DNA from 2 places in the Paenibacillus sp. Z6-24 genome. Region 1 is predicted to be linked to the other one. Evidence: predicted binding sites of a transcription regulator. Region 1 holds the regulator's gene; the other holds the start of a gene.

The links. The regulator NrdR, encoded in region 1, represses ribonucleotide reductase genes. The targets are predictions, from matches to a motif close to AACACNATATATNGTGTT.
Region 2: nrdI (class Ib ribonucleoside-diphosphate reductase assembly flavoprotein NrdI) is a predicted target of NrdR. The motif match lies at 2,050-2,067, and genes of this name have one in related genera.

Annotation. Positions count from the first base shown of each region.
Region 1 is NZ_CP096398.1:3,466,418-3,470,635, reverse strand. Features, by position in the region: gene mutM (DNA-formamidopyrimidine glycosylase) at 1-191, shown strand, start outside; gene coaE (dephospho-CoA kinase) at 201-797, shown strand; gene M1D61_RS15065 (lytic transglycosylase domain-containing protein) at 794-1,369, shown strand; gene nrdR (transcriptional regulator NrdR) at 1,417-1,941, shown strand; gene M1D61_RS15055 (serine hydrolase domain-containing protein) at 2,072-4,180, opposite strand.
Region 2 is NZ_CP096398.1:4,104,241-4,108,458, forward strand. Features, by position in the region: gene nrdE (class 1b ribonucleoside-diphosphate reductase subunit alpha) at 1-1,485, opposite strand, end outside; gene nrdI (class Ib ribonucleoside-diphosphate reductase assembly flavoprotein NrdI) at 1,472-1,840, opposite strand; gene M1D61_RS17835 (glycoside hydrolase family 64 protein) at 2,473-3,561, shown strand; gene M1D61_RS17840 (methyl-accepting chemotaxis protein) at 3,701-4,218, opposite strand, start outside.

The sequences.
Region 1 (4,218 bases):
GATCATCGATCAAGTCCTATGTGAACGGACAGGGCGAGATGGGCATGTTCCAGCACAGCCTTCGTATCTATGGACGCAAGGCACAGCCATGCTATGAATGCGGGACGCTGATAGAGAAGACTGTAGTAGGCGGCAGGGGCACGCACTTTTGCCCGGTCTGCCAGCCTCTTCCGATACGAAAGAAACATTGAGGTGACAGCATGAATATTGGATTAACCGGAGGAATCGCCACGGGGAAAAGTTCAGTCTCCGCCTGGCTGGTGCAGCATGGGGCTGTACTGGTTGATGCGGATCTGATCGCACGGGAAGTCATGATGCCAGGTCATCCGGTACTGCAGCAGGTGAGAGAACGCTTTGGGGAAGAGATGCTGAACGAAGACGGTACGCTGAACCGCAAACGGCTGGGCGAGCATATTTTTACCCATCCGGAAGAAAGGGTCGCTCTGGAAGGCATTACGCATCCCGCGATTCGTTCGCTCATTCACAGCCGTGTTGCCGAGCTGGAAGCAGATGATCCACAGAGGCTTGTCGTTGCGGATATTCCGCTGCTGCTGGAAGCAAGAGACGCCTACCGGTTCGATGAGATTATGGTTGTGTATGTACCGCGTAATATTCAGCTGGAGCGGCTGATGGCGCGAGATGGCCTGACCGAAGAACAGGCGGCCCGGCGGCTGGCGGCCCAGATGGATATCGAGGATAAGAAACGGATCGCGGATATTGTGATCGATAACAGCGGCACGCCGGAAGAGACATGGCAGCAGCTGCAGCGATTTTGGCGGAGCAAGGGGTTATCATGAACCAGCTCGGACGGAAAATAGTACGCAAACGGATTCTGCTGCCGCTGTTTCTGATTGTGCTTGTACTGGTATTGTTCAATACCCGCTGGCTGGCCTGGATCTATCCGATCGAATTCAAGGAGGAGATCCGGGCGCATGCTTCGGCCTATCAGGTCGATCCTTTTCTAATTGCTTCGATTATTCGAGTGGAGACCAATTTTCAGCCCAGCATGGAGTCTAAGAAAGGTGCTCTTGGCGTCATGCAGTTGATGCCGGATACTGCAGAGTGGGCCATGGACAAAGCGCATCTGGCGAATGTGTCCATGGAGACGATCAAGCATGATGCCGACCCGAATATCGAGATCGGCACCTGGTATCTGGGGAACCTGATGCAGCAGTTTGACGGCAATGAAGTTGCGGTCATTGCAGCCTACAATGCGGGCCCCAGCAAGGTGAAAAGCTGGCTCAGCAGTGGTAAATGGGATGGTACGCTGGATCATGCCAAGGATATTCCCTACGGCGAGACAAGACATTATGTGCAGCGTGTATTATATTATTATAAGCAATATACCAAATTATATGACGCCTTCTAAAATAGATGGAATGAACGGCATAGAGGGAAAGGAAGGTGACACTGGTAGTGAAATGTCCATATTGTGGTCATAACGGAACCAAAGTGCTGGATTCCCGTCCAGCCAACGATAACAAGTCCATTCGCCGCAGGCGGGAGTGCGAGAGCTGCAGCCGCCGTTTTACCACTTTCGAGATGGTAGAGGTTACCCCGTTAATTGTAATCAAAAAGGATGGAAGTCGCGAGGAGTTCAGCAGGGACAAGCTGCTGCGCGGCTTGATCCGTGCCTGTGAGAAGCGCCCGGTCTCGGTCGATCAGCTTGATGCGATCGTCTCCGAAGTCGAGAAGAGCCTGTATGCAACAGCGCTCGCCGAGGTAGAGAGCCGCGAGGTGGGCGAACTGGTGATGGAGCAGCTGTATCCGGTCGATGAAGTGGCTTATGTACGCTTTGCCTCGGTATACCGGCAGTTTAAGGATATTAATATGTTTATGAAAGAGCTGGAGGGACTGCTGAACGACGATTCCAAGCAGGATAAAAAGCAGTCCAGGGATACTGTCCGTTCCCAGCATGATAGGGAACACAAAGACCAGTAATAACAAACATACCGCTTTCCCTGTGTGGAGAGCAGCACAAATAGCATCACCGCTTTGGGTCTCCGGCAAAGGAGGCAGAGAGCAGTGATGCTATTTGTATATTCCGCGTTATTCAGAGTGATTTAGCTGTTCAGCGGCTGAGGGAAATTTTAAACCGGTCACCGGCCTTGCCGCCGAATACGATCATTCCTTTTTCGGGCAGCTTCATACTGTGTCCGCCATTGATGACGGAAGAGTAGACAATCTGTCCTTTGTCATCATAGACGACAAAGCCTGCTCCGGCAGGAAGAGTCACATTGATCTTCTGTCCGGCTGTCTTTTTGCCGAGCTTCATCCATTTGGCATAACTGCCTGCCGGTAGGGTAAGGGAAGAAGAGACAGCAGGAAGAGTCGATACGGCATCTTCGCTAATAAAGGACTGTTCGTTAATTTGCAAATATTCCGTTTTGCCCTGACGGTAGAAGTTCAAGTCAAAGGTATCCCGTCCGGACATGACCGGAATCTGCATCACATTCACACTGCTGTTTGCATCTTTGATTTTGGTGCCCAGTGCGTATCCCTGGTTGGTATCCACCTGGATCGTTTTACTGATTTCGGTCGGGATCAGATAGAAGGCGGAATTGATTTTTTCGTCGGTATTGTAATAGGTTTTGCCGTTACGCTGCTGCCAGTTCTTCTTGACGGAGGCGCTGAGCGGCTGCTTGTCCAGCTTTTGCCCGATATAGAGAGCCATCTGGGATTGCTCCAATTCCGGGATGTTCAGATAGGCGTTCAGCTTCAGATAGGTGAGGCCGTTTTTCTGGCGTTCAAAGCTGGCCAGGGTAGAACCGTCTTCACTGCGGAATTTGCCTTTGCCTGCATAGATATACTGCTGTGCAGGGATCATGCCGGCCATCTGGGCCGCCAGCTTGAACTTGCCGTTTTGAATATGAACGTTAAATGTCTCACCGACCACACCATAGGTGCCATTGTACTTTTTCATCTCGGCAGGCATGGCGATTTTGCCAGCGGCTGGGAACTGCTGATCCGGCAAAATACGTGAAATGGTCCCTTTGTCTTTGAGCACATGCAGCAGCACTTCGCTGGCAACCGCTTCATTGTACATCGATGAACCACCAGACGTTAATACAGCCATGCTCAGTCTTTCTTTTGGCAGGCTGACCAGAGTGGCATGATACATCAGTGTATCTCCGCCTTTGGATACAGCCTTCAATCCGTAACGGTCAAAGGGAGACAGCTGTACCGAATCCCAGCCCAGGCCATAGTTGAAAATGTTGGAAGTCTCGGATACCCACAGGCCATTACGATATTCCGGCTGATTCATGGCCTGAACCGAAGCGGCAGACAACAGATCCGGTCGCTGCCCGGTCAGTACTTCGGCAAATTTCACCACTTCTTCTGCGGTAGAATATACGCCGCCGGTGCCGATAATATTGGTGTTTTCCACTGGCAGCGCTTTGTCTGTCAGTGTAGGGAAGTAGGTTTTCACCAGTCGCTTGCGGTCAAATGTATCAAGCGGTGTCAGCGTGGACTTCAGCTGCAGAGGCTTGCTGATTCGTTCACGGATAAATTGTGGATAACTTTTGCCGCTGACTTTGGCAACCAGCAGTTCGAGCAGTTGGAAGCTGTCATTGGAATACACGGAAAAGGCGCCCGGATCGGCCTTCAGCATTTCATTACGCAGCGATGTCAGCAGATGGTCACGGCTGGTTGTATCATTATCGTTAAACAGAATCGTATTGCCATAATGACTGCCATACAGCCCGGATGAGTGATTCATCAGCATACGAGGTGTGATCTGCTTGTATCGTTCATCCTTCATTCGGAATTCCGGCAAATAGTCGGCCAGCGGCCGATCGATATCGATTTTCTTCTCATCGGCCAGCATCATGGTAGCTGCTGTCACATACATTTTGCTTGTGGAGCCGATACCAAACATATCATTTTTGGTAATCTTGCTGCTATCCGCACGGCTGGACGTACCTGCGCTGCCGGACAGAGTGATCTTACCGTGATCCATAATGGCATACTGCACACCGGTGACACCGTATTTGTCCAGCAGTACCTGGGAGAGTTCCTGTGCCCGGGAAGAAGTAGCTGCGGTAACCGCCTGGGATTTGGATGCAGAGGCTGCTTTGGTAGTAGTCTGCGCGGCAGATATGCTGCTAATCGGCAGCAGTGCCGAAGTTGCGATAACGATGCTCAGCAGGCATTTGCTGAATGATTTTACTTTATTCATGATATTCATCCCTTTCGGTAGGTAATCAGATGTATTCT
Region 2 (4,218 bases), 640 kb from region 1:
CTCCAGGGAGTAATAGTTCATCATCATGAAGAAGGTACGCACGAAGTCGATGGCGTCTTCGCTCTCGTAGGCAATCTTGTTCTTGGACAGGTAGCCGTGCAGGTTCATAACGCCCAGACCCACGGAATGCATCTCGCGGTTCGCTTTCGCAACGCCCGGTGCATTGGCGATATTGGTCATATCACTTACCGAAGTCAGTCCCATGATGCCTTCGTGTACGGATTCGCGGATTTTGCCGAGTTCCATTACGTTTACGATGTTCAGGGAACCAAGGTTACAGCTGATATCGCGGCGGATAATATCATCCACGCCGTAGTCCATGATTTCTGTCGTTTCCTGCAGCTGGAAGATCTCCGTGCACAGGTTGGACATTTTCACCGATCCGATGCCGTTCAGGGCATGGAATTTGTTGGCGTTACTTTTGTTCATAATATAAGGATAGCCGGATTCCAGCTGGGTGCTGGCAATCTTGGTCAGCATATCGCGTGCGCTCATGATTGGTTTTTTCTTGACGCGATCGTCTGCCATCAGGGTATCATACATTTCGTCGATGTTCATGTCGTCGAGGTGTTTGCCGTATGCTTTGTAGACACTGTATGGTGCGAATACATGCAGCAGTTCGTTATCGGCTGCCAGCTTGTAGAAGCGGTTCGGCACGATCAGACCGATCGACAGTGTTTTCAGACGGGTACGCTCGTCGGCATTGATCTTCTTGCTGTCCAGGAACTCCAGGATATCCCAGCCGAAGATGTTGTAGTATGCTGCACCAGAGCCTTTGCGCTGACCCATCTGGTCGGCATAGGAGAACGCATCTTCCATCAGTTTCAGTACCGGCATGATGCCTTTGGCTGCGCCTTCGACACCTTTGATCGGCTCGCCGCGTCCGCGAAGCTTAGACAGGTTAACCGCTACGCCGCCGCCGATTTTGGACAGCTGCATGCAGGTATTCAGTACATAGTTGATCGAGTTCAGGGAATCGTCCATTTCCAGCAGGAAACAGGATACCATCTCTCCACGGCGACTCTTGCCGGCATTCAGGAATGTCGGTGTGGCCGGCTGCAGACGCTGTTCCATCATGGAACGTGCCAGCGTCTTGGCATTCTCGGCATTACCGCGTCCAAGATGCAGTGCTACAACGGCTACACGATCCGGGTAGTGCTCCAGATACTTCGCACGGTCATTCGTTTTTACCGCGTAGTCCTTGTAGAACTTGGAAGCTGCCATATAGGAAGGGAATTGGAAGTTATAGCTGTGTGTAATCGCGTATACTTCTTCCACATCCTGTGCAGTGTAATGCTGGTACATATCTTCGTAGTAATCATTGTCGATCATATAACGTACTTTGGACGTAGTGTCCGCGAAATGGATACTCTTCTCATCCACTTCCTTCATGTATTCCTGTACTGCTTCTTTATCTTTATCCAGACGGAAAAATCCGTTCTCGTCACGCTGCATCAATAGGTTGTTCAATTCAATATGCCGCAATTTTCTCTACCTCCTGTACGAATCGTTGTGCGTCTCCTGTAGTGCCGGATAGTTCAAATTTATATACGACCGGAACACCGTAGCGCTCCGATATCAAATCTGCACTCTTGCCGAAGTTCTCGCCCCAGTTGCGGTTGCCGCTGGCTGCTACGCCAAGCAGACGGCCATGGTTGTTTTCCAGAAAATGAGTCACTTTCTCGGGGACCTGACCAAAGCCGGTTGTGTAGGTGACCAGTACGAATGGTTCATTCAGCTGCAGCGCCTCGTCGATCTGTACGGCCTGCACCGATGAATTTTTCAATTTTCCGATAAACCGTTTGACATTGCCTGTCTTGGAATCATATGCAATCAGCATGTGGGATGACATCTCCTTCTCACTCAATATATAGTGTTCATCACCGTTCTTTATACCTAAAGAACGGTGATGAACTTGCGCCAGCCATAGAGCAGCAAGGCTTCTCAAAGCCCTGAAGCATCAGCTCGGTTTCTCTTAACAAGCATTACCCATATACCGCATCTTAAAACAAGCCGTAACGCAATATATAGAACGTGAGATTAAGATTATACGCTATATATAGTGTTGTCAATAGGACTAACAAGTGAGAAAGCAGTATCCGAATCAGCCGAAAAAAGCAGTTATCCGTTAAATTCTCCGTATATTCAGCTTATTCGCACACTCACAGCCCGGGGAAAAATACTCAAAAAAATAATTCACTTGACACACTATATCTAGTATGTTTTTCAAGCTGTCTTGACTATCATTTCCAGATTATGAAATGAAGTCATACAGCAATCACGTTGGACACTCAAGATTAAAATTCTAAAGCTTTCAACATGAAAAAGCAAATGAAACTTATATAAAAATAAAGATTTTTTTGGATAAAAAAACACATGAGAAACGCACATGGTTTTCGATTGAAATCAGTTCCAGATATTGTAATAATTAATACTGCAGTCGAAAGCGTATACAAAATAAGGAGGTAGTTTATGAAGAATTCGGTCTTCAAGTATGTACTGCTCGCTGTTCTGATTATGGTAAGCGTATGGTCCCCACTGTCTACGTCTTCTGTCTCTGCTGCTGCACCTTCGGTCGGTTCGATTCCGGCCTCCTCCATCCCTGCCCCCTCCGGTAAGGGTGTAATGACTTTCAAGGTAATGAATGCTACCAACGGTGCCTACCCGGATAACCGCGTCTACTGGGGCATCCTGGGCATTAACCCGGAGACCAAGCAGTGGAGTTATCTAACCAGCTCCGGACAGCTGCAACCGATCTCTGTAGCGCTGAATGATGCTCCCGGACATCTGACCAAGAATGGCGTCAACTATGCCAACATCTACAGCACTATTAGCCAGGCGGAATGGGTAAGCCTGCCGAAAATGGATTCCGGACGCATGTTCATCTGTGTCGGCTCGCCATGCTACATCAAAACCTACAATGATGGATTTGCCGGACCGGACATTAACAACCCAACCGATCCGAATCTGGATGTGTATTTTGATTTTGTGGAATTTACGGTAGATAACACCGGTTATCACGGTAATACGACCCGTGTCGACGGATTCGGCTTCCCGCTGCAGCATCGCCTCGTTAACCGTGCCGGTAACTACGATCGCACGGTCGGCGAACTGGAGTCCGAGACCCGCGCCAGCATCTTCAGCAAGTACCGCAGCGAAGTGCCGGCTGCCTTCCGCTCTCTGGCAGATATACAGGCTCCTTACCGGATCGTCGCACCGATCCACGGCTCGTTCAAAGCTGGCGGTGCCAATGCCAACTACTTTGGCAGCTATGGCGGCGGTTATAACACCCAGGAGATTCTGCTGTGCAACGGCAGACTGCAGGAATCGCCGGGAATCTGCTCCGCCATCAACCGCCATGTGTATGAGAACCAGTCCAACTGGAACAATGTAGCCGCGTATTACCAGGCTGCACCTGCCAACTATTATGCCAAGTTCTGGCATGATCACAGCATCGACCGCCTTGCTTACGGATTTGCGTATGATGATTACAATCAGCAGGCTGCCTATCTGGAAGTCGGTGATCCGAAAGGTCTGATCGTACGGGTCGGTTGGAAATGATCTATACCAAGTGCAGCTATAATCATTTCCAAAATAATAGAATGATGATTTCCATATTTATTGCATGACCAAAAGCCTGAGACGGCATACAGAGATGATCTGTGTGCTATCCAGGCTTTTTGGTTATGACTTTGTTTAGTTACAGTTTGAACCGGTCGACGATACGGTTCATCTCTTCCGCCATTTCCGACAAGGCAGCTGCGCTGGAGGATAACTCCAGCATGGAAGCCGACTGCTGCTCGGAAGCGGCAGAGATTTTACGGATCTCATCCGAGGAATGCTCGATGCTGCCCACGATGCCTGTAATGGACTGTTCCATTGCTTCGGCACTTTGGTTCATACTGCCCGACAGCTGCGCTGCTTCACGGCTCTGCGCTGCGACTTCATTCACAGACTGCTTGATATCTTCAAACAGGTCGCCTGTCGTTTTCATCGACTCGGTACCGCTCAGGATCTGCTCGGCAGCCATATCCATCGCCTGATGAAGACGATCCGTATCCTGCTGAATCGAATCGATCATGCTGACGATTTGTCCGGCTGAAGAGGAGGACTGTTCCGCCAGCTTTTGTACTTCGGCGGCGACGACTGCGAATCCTTTGCCATGTTCGCCAGCCCGGGCAGCTTCTATCGCTGCATTCAGGGCGAGCAGATTGGTCT